DNA from 3 places in the Brevibacillus schisleri genome. Region 2 is predicted to be linked to each of the others. Evidence: a T-box and tRNA genes for the amino acid it is inferred to sense, from the RefSeq annotation. Region 2 holds a T-box; the other regions hold tRNA genes.
The links. A T-box is a leader RNA that pairs with one kind of tRNA and senses whether it is charged. The one in region 2 lies ahead of leuS (leucine--tRNA ligase), so its partner is inferred to be a tRNA-Leu.
Positions count from the first base shown of each region.

Region 1: it has a tRNA-Leu gene. The T-box ahead of leuS (leucine--tRNA ligase) is inferred to sense a tRNA for this amino acid. The anticodon was not compared.
Region 3: it has a tRNA-Leu gene. The T-box ahead of leuS (leucine--tRNA ligase) is inferred to sense a tRNA for this amino acid. The anticodon was not compared.

Region 1 covers NZ_JBVNDM010000001.1:621,072-626,572, forward strand. The annotation lists rRNA gene ACUUHJ_RS03245 (23S ribosomal RNA) at 1-963, shown strand, start outside; tRNA gene ACUUHJ_RS03250 (tRNA-Asn) at 1,017-1,092, shown strand; tRNA gene ACUUHJ_RS03255 (tRNA-Ser) at 1,100-1,190, shown strand; tRNA gene ACUUHJ_RS03260 (tRNA-Met) at 1,215-1,291, shown strand; tRNA gene ACUUHJ_RS03265 (tRNA-Leu) at 1,300-1,384, shown strand; tRNA gene ACUUHJ_RS03270 (tRNA-Glu) at 1,399-1,472, shown strand; tRNA gene ACUUHJ_RS03275 (tRNA-Val) at 1,506-1,581, shown strand; tRNA gene ACUUHJ_RS03280 (tRNA-Met) at 1,660-1,736, shown strand; tRNA gene ACUUHJ_RS03285 (tRNA-Asp) at 1,742-1,818, shown strand; tRNA gene ACUUHJ_RS03290 (tRNA-Phe) at 1,854-1,929, shown strand; tRNA gene ACUUHJ_RS03295 (tRNA-Thr) at 1,948-2,023, shown strand; tRNA gene ACUUHJ_RS03300 (tRNA-Gln) at 2,028-2,102, shown strand; tRNA gene ACUUHJ_RS03305 (tRNA-Lys) at 2,108-2,183, shown strand; tRNA gene ACUUHJ_RS03310 (tRNA-Leu) at 2,252-2,333, shown strand; tRNA gene ACUUHJ_RS03315 (tRNA-Gly) at 2,385-2,460, shown strand; tRNA gene ACUUHJ_RS03320 (tRNA-Arg) at 2,468-2,544, shown strand; gene ACUUHJ_RS03325 (AAA family ATPase) at 2,741-3,694, shown strand; gene ACUUHJ_RS03330 (DUF58 domain-containing protein) at 3,709-4,914, shown strand; gene ACUUHJ_RS03335 (transglutaminase TgpA family protein) at 4,919-5,501, shown strand, end outside.
Region 2 covers NZ_JBVNDM010000001.1:2,206,823-2,212,323, forward strand. The annotation lists gene yhbY (ribosome assembly RNA-binding protein YhbY) at 1-26, shown strand, start outside; gene ACUUHJ_RS10980 (nicotinate-nucleotide adenylyltransferase) at 41-634, shown strand; gene yqeK (bis(5'-nucleosyl)-tetraphosphatase (symmetrical) YqeK) at 618-1,208, shown strand; gene rsfS (ribosome silencing factor) at 1,208-1,564, shown strand; gene ACUUHJ_RS10995 (class I SAM-dependent DNA methyltransferase) at 1,571-2,320, shown strand; T-box leader at 2,360-2,604, shown strand; gene leuS (leucine--tRNA ligase) at 2,672-5,089, shown strand; gene comER (late competence protein ComER) at 5,184-5,501, opposite strand, start outside.
Region 3 covers NZ_JBVNDM010000001.1:4,674,097-4,679,597, reverse strand. The annotation lists rRNA gene ACUUHJ_RS22295 (23S ribosomal RNA) at 1-727, shown strand, start outside; tRNA gene ACUUHJ_RS22290 (tRNA-Asn) at 780-855, shown strand; tRNA gene ACUUHJ_RS22285 (tRNA-Thr) at 861-936, shown strand; tRNA gene ACUUHJ_RS22280 (tRNA-Glu) at 956-1,029, shown strand; tRNA gene ACUUHJ_RS22275 (tRNA-Val) at 1,063-1,138, shown strand; tRNA gene ACUUHJ_RS22270 (tRNA-Met) at 1,215-1,291, shown strand; tRNA gene ACUUHJ_RS22265 (tRNA-Asp) at 1,369-1,445, shown strand; tRNA gene ACUUHJ_RS22260 (tRNA-Thr) at 1,546-1,621, shown strand; tRNA gene ACUUHJ_RS22255 (tRNA-Tyr) at 1,629-1,713, shown strand; tRNA gene ACUUHJ_RS22250 (tRNA-Lys) at 1,721-1,796, shown strand; tRNA gene ACUUHJ_RS22245 (tRNA-Leu) at 1,862-1,948, shown strand; tRNA gene ACUUHJ_RS22240 (tRNA-Gly) at 1,968-2,043, shown strand; tRNA gene ACUUHJ_RS22235 (tRNA-Arg) at 2,050-2,123, shown strand; tRNA gene ACUUHJ_RS22230 (tRNA-Pro) at 2,158-2,234, shown strand; tRNA gene ACUUHJ_RS22225 (tRNA-Leu) at 2,260-2,347, shown strand; tRNA gene ACUUHJ_RS22220 (tRNA-Gly) at 2,362-2,435, shown strand; gene ACUUHJ_RS22215 (sensor histidine kinase) at 2,730-3,896, opposite strand; gene ACUUHJ_RS22210 (TerC family protein) at 4,110-4,760, shown strand; gene ACUUHJ_RS22205 (YkoP family protein) at 4,880-5,464, shown strand; gene ACUUHJ_RS22200 (MGDG synthase family glycosyltransferase) at 5,464-5,501, shown strand, end outside.

The DNA of each region.
Region 1 (5,501 bases), 1.6 Mb from region 2:
AATTCCTTGTCGGGTAAGTTCCGACCCGCACGAAAGGCGTAACGACTTGGGCGCTGTCTCGGCAAGAGACCCGGTGAAATCATAATACCTGTGAAGATGCAGGTTACCCGCGACAAGACGGAAAGACCCCATGGAGCTTTACTGTAGCCTGGTATTGGAACTTTGTGCATCATGTACAGGATAGGTGGGAAGCTGAGAAGCAGGGGCGCCAGCCTCTGTGGAGCTGTCGGTGGGATACCACCCTTGATGTACGGAGTTTCTAACTCGTCGCCCTTATCGGGCGAGAGGACCATGCCAGGTGGGCAGTTTGACTGGGGCGGTCGCCTCCTAAAAGGTAACGGAGGCGCCCAAAGGTTCCCTCAGAATGGTCGGAAATCATTCGTAGAGTGTAAAGGCAGAAGGGAGCTTGACTGCGAGACCTACAAGTCGAGCAGGGACGAAAGTCGGGCTTAGTGATCCGGTGGTTCCGCATGGAAGGGCCATCGCTCAACGGATAAAAGCTACCCTGGGGATAACAGGCTTATCTCCCCCAAGAGTCCACATCGACGGGGAGGTTTGGCACCTCGATGTCGGCTCATCGCATCCTGGGGCTGAAGTAGGTCCCAAGGGTTGGGCTGTTCGCCCATTAAAGCGGTACGCGAGCTGGGTTCAGAACGTCGTGAGACAGTTCGGTCCCTATCTGTCGCGGGCGTAGGAAGTTTGAGGAGAGCTGTCCTTAGTACGAGAGGACCGGGATGGACGCACCGCTGGTGCACCAGTTGTCACGCCAGTGGCACAGCTGGGTAGCTATGTGCGGACGGGATAAGCGCTGAAAGCATCTAAGCGTGAAGCCCCCTCCAAGATGAGACTTCCCACAGCGCAAGCTGGTAAGACCCCTCATAGACGATGAGGTTGATAGGTTCGGTGTGGAAGCGCGGTAACGCGTGGAGCTGACGAATACTAATCGGTCGAGGACTTATCCACACACTCTTAGCAATCATGCGTATTCAGTTTTGAAGGAATAAATCCTTCAACGTTCCTCGGTAGCTCAGTTGGTAGAGCAATCGGCTGTTAACCGATCGGTCGGCGGTTCGAGTCCGTCCCGAGGAGCCATATATACGGAGAGTTACCCAAGAGGCCGAAGGGGACGGTTTGCTAAACCGTTAGTATGCGCAAGCGTAGCGAGGGTTCGAATCCCTCACTCTCCGCCATATGTTTTAATCTCATAGCTTTATGGCGGTGTAGCTCAGCTGGTTAGAGCGTTCGGTTCATACCCGAAAGGTCGGGGGTTCGATTCCCTCCGCCGCTACCATATTAGCTGCGGTCGTGGTGGAATTGGCAGACACACCATCTTGAGGGGGTGGCGGGGCGACCCGTGCGAGTTCGAGTCTCGCCGACCGCACCATACTTCATAATCTTGGCCCGTTGGTGAAGCGGTTTAACACAGCAGCCTTTCACGCTGTCATACAGGGGTTCGAATCCCCTACGGGTCACTTAGAAAAATCCCTACATCTTGTAGGTGATTTGGAGGCTTAGCTCAGCTGGGAGAGCATCTGCCTTACAAGCAGAGGGTCGGCGGTTCGATCCCGTCAGCCTCCACCACTTATATCAAAGGACAAGGAAGGTCAGCTAAAAGCGCCACGTCCTGTGGCAACACTGACACTCAGTCGTCCTGACTATCGCGGGATGGAGCAGCTCGGTAGCTCGTCGGGCTCATAACCCGAAGGTCGCAGGTTCAAATCCTGCTCCCGCAACCAAATATGGAGCTGTGGTGAAGTTGGAGTTCACGCCGGTCTGTCACACCGGAGGTCGCGGGTTCGAGTCCCGTCAGCTCCGCCATTTTTCTTAAAGAATGGCGAAGATCAATCATAAATGGCTCGGTAGCTCAGTCGGTAGAGCAGAGGACTGAAAATCCTCGTGTCGGCGGTTCGATTCCGTCCCGAGCCACCACTAGTTAAATTTAACAGCGCCGGTATAGCTCAATTGGTAGAGCACCTGACTTGTAATCAGGGGGTTGTGGGTTCAAGTCCTATTGCCGGCACCACCTTTGGGGTATAGCCAAGCGGTAAGGCAACGGACTTTGACTCCGTCATTCCTAGGTTCAAATCCTAGTACCCCAGCCATTTTCGAGCCATTAGCTCAGTTGGTAGAGCATCTGACTTTTAATCAGAGGGTCGAAGGTTCGAGTCCTTCATGGCTCACCAGTTTTTTTAGCTGAACAAGCAAAGCTGTGTGATAGTAATAGCAATGCCTTTTCTGTTCTAAGTAAAATGCGGGTGTGGCGGAATGGCAGACGCACCAGATTTAGGTTCTGGCGGGCAACCGTGGGGGTTCAAGTCCCTTCACCCGCACCATACTATGACAGAAAGCTTTGCTCTTAGTACAAACCTCATAAGATGTAACATGCGGACGTAGCTCAATTGGTAGAGCGTCGCCTTGCCAAGGCGAAGGTCGAGGGTTCGAGACCCTTCGTCCGCTCCATTTATTTGTGCCCTTAGCTCAGCTGGATAGAGCGTTTGACTACGAATCAAAAGGTCGGGAGTTCGAATCTCTCAGGGCACGCCATATTTCATATGAAACCGAAGAGTAGGAATAGATCCTACTCTTTTTTTTGTAATAACTTGTGTATTTTTTCAAATTTTAAGCATTTTTTCCTTGTATCTCCTATTTGCATCCATTACTTTAGAATTACACTGAAAGCATGGAGGAACAGCTGTTACAAACCTGCGGCAGAATATCATGGAACAGGAGTTGTATCAAGATGAACCCTATCAAATTGGAACAAGTAAATCCTGCAATAGCTAGTTTAATCGATAATATAGAAAAAGTACTGATTGGTAAACGCTCTGCGATTGAGCTGGTGGTAGCGGCTGTTCTAGCGAATGGTCACGTTTTGCTCGAAGATGTACCAGGCGTTGGGAAGACCATGATGGTACGGGCATTGTCCAAATCAATCAGCGGTGAGTTTAAACGTATTCAATTTACCCCTGATTTGTTGCCAACGGATGTGACAGGGGTTGCTATCTTTAACCAAAAAAGTTTGGAGTTTGAGTTCCGTCAAGGGCCGATTTTTGCAAATGTCATTCTTGCAGACGAAATTAATCGGACTTCGCCGAAAACACAATCCGCACTCTTAGAAGCCATGGAAGAGCGCTCGGTAACAATTGATGGTGCTACGTATCGATTGGCAGAGCCGTTTTTTGTGATGGCTACGCAAAACCCATTAGAGTATGAAGGGACCTTCCCATTACCTGAAGCTCAATTGGACCGATTTATTATGCAAGTAAGCTTGGGATATCCAACGGTAGAGGAAGAAATGCGGATGCTGTCTAGATTCTCGGCAGCGAATCCATTGGAAGAGCTTCAGCCGGTTATGACCACCGCCGAGCTTGCGGAACTTCAACGCCAGGTATCAGCGATCAAGGTATCGGAAGGAATAAAAGAATACATCGTGCGTCTATGTCATCGTACGCGTGAGCATCATCATATTTATCTAGGCGTGAGCCCGCGCGGTTCTCTTGCTCTTTTCCGGGCTGTTCAGGCATTGGCATTCGTCCGTGGACGTGATTATGTCATTCCAGATGACGTGAAGGAACTCGTTCCAGTAGTGTTTGCACACCGTATGATTGTGAAACCAGAAGCAAGACTGGAAGGAGCAACCGTAGATCGGGTGTTGGCTATGATCTTGTCTGAGACCCGTGTCCCGGTAAGCTAAGGCGGTGATTGCAGATGAGACAGCAAAGGTGGGGTAAGCTCAAGGCGATTGCATTAGTTCTGGTCACTTATGTATTCGCAAAATTTCAAGGTGGCTTCTCAAGCTGGTTTCTTTTCTATAGTAGTTTGGTGTTTCTCCTGTATGAAATTGTCGCTTATGTACTCATGTTCACGAAGCTAGAAGTCGAGCGTGAACTAGATCGCAATCGTCTGCAGGATGGGGAAGATGTCATTGTAACGATTCGTTTGCGCCGGAGGATTTGGTTTCCGCTGGGCTGGAATATGATTATGGAGCCTTTGCCGGCGAGGCTGGCTGGCGTGTATGAGCCGCATCGACAACTGATATTCCCGTGGTTCAAAAGGGAAGTCGAGTTTCGTTATGTCATACCTAATGTACCGAGGGGATATTATCGTCTCGATGAATGTGTAGTGAGCGGCGGGGATTTCTTTGGTTTTTTTGAGCGCCGCAAAGTTTATTCGATTTCTCAGGAGTTTCTCGTTTATCCAAAATACAAAGAATTGACCCATTGGGCCCTGGGTGATGGGAGCTTCAGTGGGACGGTGCATGTTTCCCATCGGCGCTCTGATGACGTTGCAGCAGTACGGGGCGTAAGAGACTATCATCGGGGCGATCGGTTGAGCCAAATTCATTGGCGAGCTTCTGCACGGGGGACGGGTCTGAAGACGAAGGAATTTGAGCATCAGGCAATGAATCAAGCTGTCTTTTTCCTTGATGTGGAGAAGGCGAGCTACCATGGGAAGCCTGTGCACTTGTTCGAAACAGCGGTGAAGCTGGCCGCCAGTCTGATCGCTTATGCCAATCGGAATCAATACCATTATGGACTCGTGTACAAACAAACAGATCGCATATCGATACCACCAGGTCTATCCCATGCCCATTTCCTCAGAGTTTTTGATCAATTAGCTCGTGTCGCGCCAGAAGGACAAGAGTTATTTGCAAGAATTGTGGGAAGAGAAGCATTGGAGCAACCTCAAGGTGTCACTTTGATTATTATTACACCGCATGTAGAAAAAACGTTGATCAGTCGTTTGGTCACACTCGCCCAAAAAGGCAGACGGGTGCAGTTGTTTCTCATGCAGAACGAGTCAACCATTTCGCATGAACAAAAACAAGTGTTGCAGCTGCTTGGCGCAAACAAAGTAACATGTACGTCTATTCACATGGATGATCAAGAGTGGAAACGGATTGGAGGTGCATAGACTCATGAGCGTTTGGAGGCGTCCAACGATTTGGGAATGGGTCTTGGCCCTTTTTCTGTTCCTGATGTTACGAGAGTGGCTGATTCCTCTACAGACATTAACCGATACTGGCATTCTGTGGCCGTTTTATGCAATTGTGGGTGGAGTCATTATCATTGACCTGTTGATTCCTTATCGGTGGTTAACCCTGCCGATCAAGGCACTGGGGTTAATGGTGCTTTTGCATGTTACTTTATTTGACAAACCGTTTTTTGACTCGCAATGGATTGGTCAATTGTACGGGCAGATGATTCACGATCTTCCGTTAGCGTTTCAACAGGACTGGGCCAGCATGTCGGTCTTGTCGCGGAATACAATGTTTGATCTCGTCCTGGTGCTGTTAGCGACGATGTTAACGTACCTCGTGCTGGAACAACGGCAAGGCTTATGGTTTGTCTTTTTGACGGAACTGTATTTGGCTGTGTTGGATACCTTTCTCCCGTATGATGCCAGTGCAGGGGTTGTACGGACGCTGATTATTGGTTTCCTGATGCTGGCCATTAGCCACCTGATGAAGATGATGAACATGGCAACACTGGCAGGGAAGA
Region 2 (5,501 bases):
AGAACAAGACGATCAAGCTTCCATAAGTGACCTGCATGCAATGAGACAGCCAATCAAGCAAGTAGGGATCATGGGAGGAACGTTTGACCCGATTCATTGTGGGCACTTGCTGGCGGCCGAACAAGCCAGAGAGCAAGCGGGTCTGGATGAAATCTGGTTTATGCCTACACACGTTCCACCACACAAAGAAAGAGAGAGTCTGACGCTGGCGCATCACCGCTTGCAAATGGTTCAGCTGGCCGTGTCTGATCACGAGGTGTTTCGTGTTACAGATGTAGAGTTCGAAAGAAAAGGGCCATCGTACACCTATGATACGATGACTCAGCTCATTAGGCAGTTCCCGGATTGCCGGTTTTCCTTTATCATGGGGGGAGATATGGTAAAAATCTTGCCCAAATGGTACCAGTACCAAGAGCTGATTCATATGGTACGCTTTATAGGTCTAGCGAGACCAGGAACCGAACTGGACCTAAAATCGAGCGAGGACGTCACATTTGTGGAGATGCCTGTTTGGGACATTTCCTCCACGATGATTCGCGAGAAGGCAGCTGCCAGGAAAAGCATCCGTTATCTTGTGCCTGATGCCGTGGAGCGCTATATAAAGGAGAACCGAATCTATGAGAATTTTGGATAATCGGGAAGAGCTTCTCGTTCGCGTACGGCAACAAATGCATGAAAAACGCTACAATCACACGCTAGGGGTAGCTGCGTCGGCTCGCGAGCTGGCAGAGAGATTCGGGGCTGATCCTGACAAAGCCGAGCTTGCTGGTCTGTTGCACGATTACTGTAAGTGCTGGGCTGTGGAAAAAATGTTTGAGATTCTCGTTCGCCACGATATGCCTACAGAGCTTTTGGAAGGGGAAAAAGAGCTGTGGCACGCCTTTGCAGCAGCGATTGTGATCCAGACTGACCTGGGTGTAACGGATGCAGATATTTTACAAGCTGTTCGCTACCATACGACGGGGCGGGCTGGCATGTCCCTGTTAGAAAAAGTCGTCTGTGTGGCAGACTATATAGAACCAAACCGGGTTTACCCCGGTGTCGATTTTATTCGCGCCAAAGCCATGCATGATTTGGATGCCGCCCTGGCACTTGCCTTGGGAGGGACCATTCAATTTTTGATAGAGAAGCAAAAGACAGTTTTCCCGTTGACATTGACGGCCTATAACGATTTGGTTTCCCGCAAAGGGAGAGAAGGAGGGTTTTGATGGTTAAAACAGTAGAAGATTTGGCCCAGTTGGTTGTGAAGGCAGCAGAGGACAAAAAAGCAGAGAACTTGAAGGTGCTCGATATTAAAAAGCTGTCTGTGATCGCAGACTATTTCATGATTTGCCACGGAAACAACGAGCGTCAAGTACAGGCAATTGTTCGCGAAATCCGTGACCAAGCCCACAAAAACGGCTTTGACGTCCGCGGTATCGAGGGAGCGGATGAAGGGCGCTGGGTACTGGTTGATCTGGGAGATATCGTCATTCACGTTTTCCATCGCGAAGATCGCGAGTTTTACAACCTGGAGCGCCTGTGGAAGGACGCAGAGGAAGTTTCCTTCAGCGCGCAAGGGTAAGGACAGATGGCATACGCACATATGGCCGCTGTATATGACAGGCTGATGGCGGATACTCCTTATGACCAGTGGCTCGATTGGGTCGAGCGTCATTGGAAAAAGGGAGAGAAGCCTGTGCGAGTCATTGATCTTGGCTGTGGGACTGGCACGATTGCGATCCCACTCGCCAAGCGGGGATACCGTGTTACGGGAGTGGATCTCTCAACAGAAATGCTTGCAATCGCCTATGACAAAATGAGGCAGGAGCAAGTAGAAGTAGCGTGGGTGCAGCAGGATATGCGGGAGCTGTCCTTGCCGGAAGCGGATGCGGTCATCTCCTTGTGTGATTCATTGAGCTATCTTACAGAGGAAGCGGATGTGCAGGAAACGTTCAAGCGCGTTTTCGCCCATCTCGCGCCTGGTGGGAGCTTTCTGTTTGATGTGCACAGTCCGTACAAGATGCTGCACATTTTCGGAGATGAGACGTTCACACATGTAGAAGATGAAGTTTCGTACATTTGGCAATGTTTTTGCGACCCACTGCGACTAGAGGTAGAGCATCAGTTAACGTTTTTCATTCGTCAGCCAAACGGATTGTACGAGCGGATGGAAGAGGAGCATTGGCAAAGGGCTTACCAGCCTGTCCAACTGATGCGCTGGCTGACAGATGCTGGCTTCACAGATATCATCATCACCGCTGATTACTCGGATTTGCCGCCACAAGAAGCGAGTGAACGCCTATTTTTCTCAGCCCGCAAGCCGAAAAGTTTGACATGATTGGTTCGGATTGACTATAATGGCGTTATAACTACAGATTTCGACGCGTTTAAGAGGAATAGTAGGAATCGGATTCGAGCATTCACAGAGAGTTGACGGATGGTGCAAGTCAACCCGGATCTATCTGAACTCACCTCCCAGCACTTGCCCCCAAGGTCATCCAAGTCATGACTGCGTAAGGGTGAGCGGCTTATCCCCGATACGGATGAAACAAGTGGGTGAATGCTTGGCATTTGCCAATCTGGGTGGTACCGCGGGAATGTAAACAACCTCTCGTCCCTTTCGCAAGAGCGATCTGGGATGTGAGGTTTTCTTTAATTTTTACCTATTTTAAGATGGGAGTGCTTTACCATGGTATTCAGTCATCGCAATGTCGAAAAGAAGTGGCAGCAATATTGGGAGCAGAACAAGACCTTCAAAACCTCCGAGGATGAAGGCAAGAAAAAGTTTTACGCACTAGACATGTTCCCGTATCCATCTGGAGCTGGTTTGCACGTAGGACATCCGGAAGGCTATACGGCTACTGATATTTTGTCCCGCATGAAGCGGATGCAAGGATATAATGTTCTCCATCCAATGGGCTGGGATGCGTTTGGCTTGCCAGCGGAGCAATACGCGCTCGATACAGGAAACGATCCGGCGGAATTCACCGAGCACAATATCAACACCTTCCGCCGCCAAATTAAGTCGCTCGGATTTTCCTACGACTGGGATCGTGAAATTAACACAACTGATCCGCAATACTACAAGTGGACACAATGGATTTTTACGAAGCTGTATGAGCACGGTTTGGCTTATATTGACGAGGTAGCTGTAAACTGGTGCCCTGCTTTGGGAACGGTTTTGGCGAACGAAGAAGTGATTGATGGAAAAAGTGAGCGTGGCGGACACCCAGTAGAACGCCGCCCAATGAAGCAATGGGTCTTGAAAATTACTGCGTATGCGGAAAGACTGCTCGCTGACCTGGATGAACTGGATTGGCCAGAGAGCATCAAGGAAATGCAACGCAACTGGATCGGCCGTTCTGAAGGGGCAGAAGTAACCTTTGGTATCGAAGGTCATGATGAATCCTTTACCGTCTTTACGACTCGTCCAGACACTCTTTACGGAGCGACGTATGCGGTATTGGCTCCTGAGCACAAGCTGGTTGAACAAATTACCGTACCAGCTCAAAAAGAAGCAGTAGAAGCGTACCTGGATCAAGCGAAGCGCAAGAGCGATCTGGAGCGTACTGATCTGGCAAAAGAAAAGACGGGAGTATTTACCGGAGCGTATGCGATCAATCCGGTTAACGGCGAGCGTCTGCCAATCTGGATTGCAGATTACGTGCTGATCAGCTACGGAACGGGCTCCATCATGGCGGTTCCAGCGCACGATGAACGTGACTATGAGTTCGCGAAAACATTCGATCTGCCAATCAAACAAGTCATCGCTGGTGGAGATATCTCCAAAGAAGCGTATGCAGGCGACGGAGAGCACATTAACTCCGGCATGCTCGATGGTTTGAACAAAGAACAGGCGATCAGCAAAATGATTGAGTGGCTGGAAGCAGAAGGAAAAGGAAATCGCAAAGTAACGTACCGTCTGCGCGACTGGCTGTTCAGCCGTCAACGCTACTGGGGTGAACCAATTCCGATTCTCCACCTGGAAGATGGCACGATGAAAATCGTTCCAGAATCCGAACTGCCAATCATGTTGCCAAAAACAAAAGAAATCAAACCATCCGGTACAGGTGAATCGCCATTGGCAAACATCGCGGAGTGGGTCAACACTGTCGATCCGGAAACAGGCATGAAAGCACGCCGTGAGACAAACACGATGCCGCAATGGGCCGGTAGCTGCTGGTACTTCCTGCGCTTCATCGATCCGCACAATGACAAGGCATTGGCTGATCCAGACAAACTGAAAGAATGGCTGCCAATCGACATTTACATTGGTGGTGCAGAGCATGCGGTACTGCACTTGCTCTACTCTCGTTTCTGGCACAAGTTCCTGTACGATATCGGTGTCGTACCAACCAAGGAACCATTCCAAAAGCTGTTTAACCAAGGGATGATCCTGGGTGAAAACAACGAGAAAATGAGTAAGTCCAAAGGCAACGTCGTAAACCCAGACGATATCATCGACAGCCATGGTGCCGATACACTGCGACTGTACGAAATGTTCATGGGGCCACTGGATGCATCGATCGCTTGGTCGACAAAAGGCTTGGATGGCGCACGCCGCTTCCTGGATCGCGTATATCGCCTGTTTGTGGGTGACAACGGTGAGCTGAACGAAAAAATCGTGGAAACCTCCAACGTAGCTGGCATGGAGCGCGTGTACCACCAAACTGTGAAAAAAGTAACAGAAGACTACGAGGGCCTGCGTTTCAATACAGGTATCTCTCAGTTGATGGTATTCGTAAACGAAGCGTACAAAGCAGAAGTTTTGCCGAAGAAATTCATGGAGGACTTTGTAAAAATGCTGTCTCCAATCGCTCCGCACTTGGGTGAAGAGCTGTGGGAAAAACTCGGTCACAGCGAGAGCGTGGCATACGCAGCATGGCCTACGTACGACGAGGCGAAGCTGGTTGAAGACGAGGTAGAAATCGTCCTGCAAATTAACGGCAAAAACAAAGAAAAGCTGCTCATCGCTTCTGATTCGACGAAAGAACAGATGGAAGAGATGGCGAAAAACAACGAGATGATTAACGAACTGATCGAAGGAAAAACGATCGTCAAAGTCATCGCTGTTCCAGGCAAACTGGTGAATATCGTCGTTCGTTAAGAAAAGGGCGACAAGAAATAAGAAGAGGAGTGGAACCTGAGAGTGACAGGTATCCACTCCTTTTTTCGTCAATCCACGTTTACGTCGTCATACGCTAATGCGGCTGATTGTTCAAATTTCGTGCAACCAGTTCCTGATCCTCGGCAAACTTCGCTTGTGTGCGGCGAAATACTTGGGCGAAAAGACCAGGAATACCGTCTTGCAAAGGAATCAGTCCTTCCCCAGTAATTCCTCCGGGCACGCAGACCCTTTTTTGGAGAGTAGGGAGGGTGAACGCTTCTTCCCGTAAAAGATCTGCGATCCCAATTAGCATTTGCGTAGTCATGTAGGTAGCAGCTTCTGCGGAAATACCCGTTTCTTCAACGGCTTCTTGAATCATTTGCTGCAAAATATAGCTGATAAACGCTGGCCC
Region 3 (5,501 bases), 2.5 Mb from region 2:
ACCACCCTTGATGTACGGAGTTTCTAACTCGTCGCCCTTATCGGGCGAGAGGACCATGCCAGGTGGGCAGTTTGACTGGGGCGGTCGCCTCCTAAAAGGTAACGGAGGCGCCCAAAGGTTCCCTCAGAATGGTCGGAAATCATTCGTAGAGTGTAAAGGCAGAAGGGAGCTTGACTGCGAGACCTACAAGTCGAGCAGGGACGAAAGTCGGGCTTAGTGATCCGGTGGTTCCGCATGGAAGGGCCATCGCTCAACGGATAAAAGCTACCCTGGGGATAACAGGCTTATCTCCCCCAAGAGTCCACATCGACGGGGAGGTTTGGCACCTCGATGTCGGCTCATCGCATCCTGGGGCTGAAGTAGGTCCCAAGGGTTGGGCTGTTCGCCCATTAAAGCGGTACGCGAGCTGGGTTCAGAACGTCGTGAGACAGTTCGGTCCCTATCTGTCGCGGGCGTAGGAAGTTTGAGGAGAGCTGTCCTTAGTACGAGAGGACCGGGATGGACGCACCGCTGGTGCACCAGTTGTCACGCCAGTGGCACAGCTGGGTAGCTATGTGCGGACGGGATAAGCGCTGAAAGCATCTAAGCGTGAAGCCCCCTCCAAGATGAGACTTCCCACAGCGCAAGCTGGTAAGACCCCTCATAGACGATGAGGTTGATAGGTTCGGTGTGGAAGCGCGGTAACGCGTGGAGCTGACGAATACTAATCGGTCGAGGACTTATCCACACACTCTTAGCAATCATGCGTATTCAGTTTTGAAGGAATAAACCTTCAACGTTCCTCGGTAGCTCAGTTGGTAGAGCAATCGGCTGTTAACCGATCGGTCGGCGGTTCGAGTCCGTCCCGAGGAGCCATATATGCTCCTGTAGCTCAGTCGGTAGAGCGTTTCCATGGTAAGGAAGAGGTCGCAGGTTCGATTCCTGTCGGGAGCACCAGATGTAATCTTATGATCTTGGCCCGTTGGTGAAGCGGTTTAACACAGCAGCCTTTCACGCTGTCATACAGGGGTTCGAATCCCCTACGGGTCACTTAGAAAAATCCCTACATCTTGTAGGTGATTTGGAGGCTTAGCTCAGCTGGGAGAGCATCTGCCTTACAAGCAGAGGGTCGGCGGTTCGATCCCGTCAGCCTCCACCACTTATATCAAAGGGCAAGGAAGGTCAGCTAAGCGCCATATCCTGTGGCAACACTGACACTCAGTCGTCCTGACTATCGCGGGATGGAGCAGCTCGGTAGCTCGTCGGGCTCATAACCCGAAGGTCGCAGGTTCAAATCCTGCTCCCGCAACCAAATTTTCTACTTGCTCTACGTCGAATCATCTTCTTGATCAAGTAGGATCGTAGTACCCAATAGCTACAAACAAACATGGAGCTGTGGTGAAGTTGGAGTTCACGCCGGTCTGTCACACCGGAGGTCGCGGGTTCGAGTCCCGTCAGCTCCGCCATCTTTCTTCACGAGATGGCATAGTTCATGAACATGAAAAAGGTTTAACGGAATAAAAAAACGTTGATTTTTCATGAAAGATATGCCATAATTAAAGATATGCCGGTATAGCTCAATTGGTAGAGCACCTGACTTGTAATCAGGGGGTTGTGGGTTCAAGTCCTATTGCCGGCACCATGAAACTGGGGAGATAGTGAAGTGGCTAAACACGGCAGACTGTAAATCTGCTCCCTCCGGGTTCGGCGGTTCGAATCCGTCTCTCCCCACCATTTTCATGAGCCATTAGCTCAGTTGGTAGAGCATCTGACTTTTAATCAGAGGGTCGAAGGTTCGAGTCCTTCATGGCTCACCAGTTTTTACAAACCCGAAAAGTGAAAGTCAGCTTGTTAACAGCTATGGCTACTTGGATGGGAAAATGCGGTCGTGGCGGAATTGGCAGACGCGCTAGATTCAGGTTCTAGTGGTGGCAACACCGTGGAGGTTCAAGTCCTCTCGACCGCACCAATCAATTTCTTCTTACAGTGCGGACGTAGCTCAATTGGTAGAGCGTCGCCTTGCCAAGGCGAAGGTCGAGGGTTCGAGACCCTTCGTCCGCTCCATAACATGTGCCCTTAGCTCAGCTGGATAGAGCGTTTGACTACGAATCAAAAGGTCGGGAGTTCGAATCTCTCAGGGCACGCTTCTTTACTACAAAAGTGAAGATAATAATTTGTCGGGAAGTAGCTCAGCTTGGTAGAGTACTTGGCTTGGGACCAAGGGGTCGCAGGTTCGAATCCTGTCTTCCCGACCATGATTTGCCCACGTTTTACAGGTTTGCCGGGGTGGCGGAATGGGCAGACGCAACAGACTTAAAATCTGTCGGGAGTTTCTCCCGTACCGGTTCAAGTCCGGTCCTCGGCACCAGCATTTATTTTGATGCGGGTGTAGTTCAATGGTAGAACTCCAGCCTTCCAAGCTGGTCGCGTGGGTTCGATTCCCATCACCCGCTCCATACAGAAAGCAGAGAGCCAATAGGTTCTCTGTTTTTTTGCTTTTAGGAAAGCAGAACTATTTTTACTTGAGACAAAAGTATGAAGGCTTATCCAATAGCTGAATAGATAAGCCTTTGTTCAATACAGGTATAAATGTTTGTCGAAAGCTGTCTGACGTTTTCTATGGTAGCAACATATGTTTTCGTGTACAGTAAAACTAAGGTCGCTTACCGATGAAATAATTGGTAACGGATCTCTTGCCTTGCCTCCTGCGTTGTCAGGGGGCTTTTTTGCGTGATACAAAAGAGGGCGAACTAGCGAGGTTCCATTCGCGGGCCAACTTCCTGGGCATTTGCAATCGGCAGAGAAACGATAAAGCGTGTGCGTTTTTCATTGGAATCACAATGGATCGTGCCTTGATGCTTTTCAATAATATTTTTACAGATGGACAAGCCAATACCCGTCCCATTTTGTTTAGTCGTAAAGAATGGTTGGAAGAGATTTTCCACGATCTCGGGTGAAATCCTTTCGCCGTTGTTTTCCACACTCAAATAGAGCCAACCATCTGAAGAAGTGGAGATGACATGAATATACTTGTCTGTACGATTTTGCACGGCGTCAATGGCATTGTTTAAGAGATTGACGACAACTTGCTTCAAGCCTTCTTCATAACATGCGAGTAAGCAGGGGTGGATTTGTTTTTCAAAACGTATGTTTTCTCCCACGAGGCGAGGGGTAATTAGCATCTCTACTTCTTCAAGCAGTTCTACTACTTGAACGGTTTTAAAAATTTCATCGAGAATTGGTTTTTTGGAAAAGCTGAGGAATCCGGTCAGTTGCCGATGTAAATTCTCAAACTCATGCATGACGACTTGGATATACGTCTGAAGCTGGGCCTGTTCCTGTGTAGACTCGCCGATCAGCTTCAAGAACCCTTCAATGGCGCACAACGGATTGCGCAGCTCATGAGCCATATTAGCGGCAATTTTTCCGAGCATGGTCAGTTTGTCGTTATGCAAATAGGAGATCGTTTCTTCCTTCTGGACTAGCTCTTTATTTATCATTTGTTCAAAGTGATAAACAGCCCAGAATACACTTTCATCCATGGCCTTGCCCAGTTGGCTTTCCAAATAGTGCATTTCTTGTGAGGAGAGGGACCATCTCTGTAATTCCGGTTGGAGAACCCGCCAGAATACATTCCGGTACAATTGATATGTGCGCAAAATGGAGGAGAAGGGGAATTCCTGAGAACGAAGCCATTCTCCCATATCTAATGCCCAAGTCTGCATGTCATGATCTACATCCTCAACCAAATAGCGAGCCAAGAGCATTGTTCGTTTTTCTGCAAAATCGCGAGGAATGGTCACGGGAATTTCCATGCTGCGAACAATTTCTTGCAGCCATATTGTGGTGATGCTTGGTGTTAAGTCTAAAATCTTCCTTGAAACATCATAAAGGTTTAGCGTCACGGTCTCCACCATCTCTTATCCACCCCACTAAAATCGTAAGGGAAAATGCCTAATTTAGACAAGGTATAATTAGCCTGATTTCGCAATAAAATGTATTTTTTTCGGAAGTTTTTATCTACAAAATCCGCTGAAAACCGCCTTTTTTCGGAAAAATATTCAATCATGAGTCCGATTCCAGTCGCATAAAGTAGAATGGACGAACTTTATTGGACCAGGGAGGCAGGGATGGGCGAGTATTTTTGGCTGGGTCTTGTACACATCTTCATGATCGATCTGGTATTAAGCAGTGACAATGCTGTGGTCATAGGTATGGCCTGCCGCGGACTCCCTCAACAGGAGAGACGAAGGGCCATTTTATATGGAACATTGGGTGCAATCCTCCTGCGAATTGTTTTAACGGGAATGACTACCTGGATGCTGGATATTCCTCTCGTGAAGGCAATCGGGGGAATCTTATTGCTGTGGATCGCGTGTAAGCTGATGCTGGGTGAGAATGAAGAGCTCACAGACGTATCGCATAATCAGACAATTGGTCAGGCAGTCAGGACCATCATAGTAGCAGATTTTGTCATGAGTTTGGACAATGTTTTGGCAGTTGGTGGAGCAGCGCATGGCGATTTATGGTTAGTTTTGCTGGGGTTAGCGATGAGTATTCCGTTATTAATGTGGGGAAGTGTGTGGATCGCTCGCATGATGAATCGTTTTCCCAGTATGGTCATCATTGGCGGCGGAATTCTTACCTTTACAGCAGTGGAGATGTGTCTTGAGGATCCGTATGTCTGGAAGTGGGTGAATCCTTTGCTTCTCAACCATATGTGGTTGCCCGTATTTGCTGCCGTAGTGGTCATGTTTTGGGGGCGGATGAAAAGGACGTAAAAGGTGAAAAGGATAGTGCATTCTTGGGCATACTACAACAAAGGTCATGACCGTTTTGCGGAATGTAAGTGGTCACATCCAGCTGAATGAAAACATAGCGGGAAAGGAACTTTTTCGAAATGAATACAAGCCTCTTGATGCTATGGGGATACTGGGATGAAATCTATCAGCGCTGTACCCGACTTACCTATATTGAGAAAGGGAACAATATATTTCGGGTTGTTGTTTTACGCTATCGGGGAGAGCCACTCGTTACTACCGATAATTGCATCATTCATGACGGGGATTTGATCTTAAAGCTACATATACACAATTATTACTTTGCTACCCTGTGCAAAGGAGTGAAGGATGAGCTGCGCGTGGCTCTTCTTTTGCGAAGACATATCCTCCAATCATTGCCGAAGCTAGCCACATTCCTGGATTCGATGGAAAATAAAGATCAAATAAAAGGGATAGTGGGAACGACCATGCTACATAAAGGGATAACACCTTTGGGCTTCTCGATTTCTGATGTGCCTATGACCTGGTTTTTTCGATACAAGCGATGGTACTTGCGTCTCATGCTCAGAATCGTGCATCCCAATGGAAAGCGGCGATTGCAATCATGGAATTATGAAATGCCCCTAAAGCGTGTTTATATGTCCAAGGAATTTTTACTCAATCGATATGCTGACAGCAAGCAGCCTCTAGGAGAGTCCTACTAATGGCAAAGCGGTTTCTGTTAGTGACAGAGGAATGGGC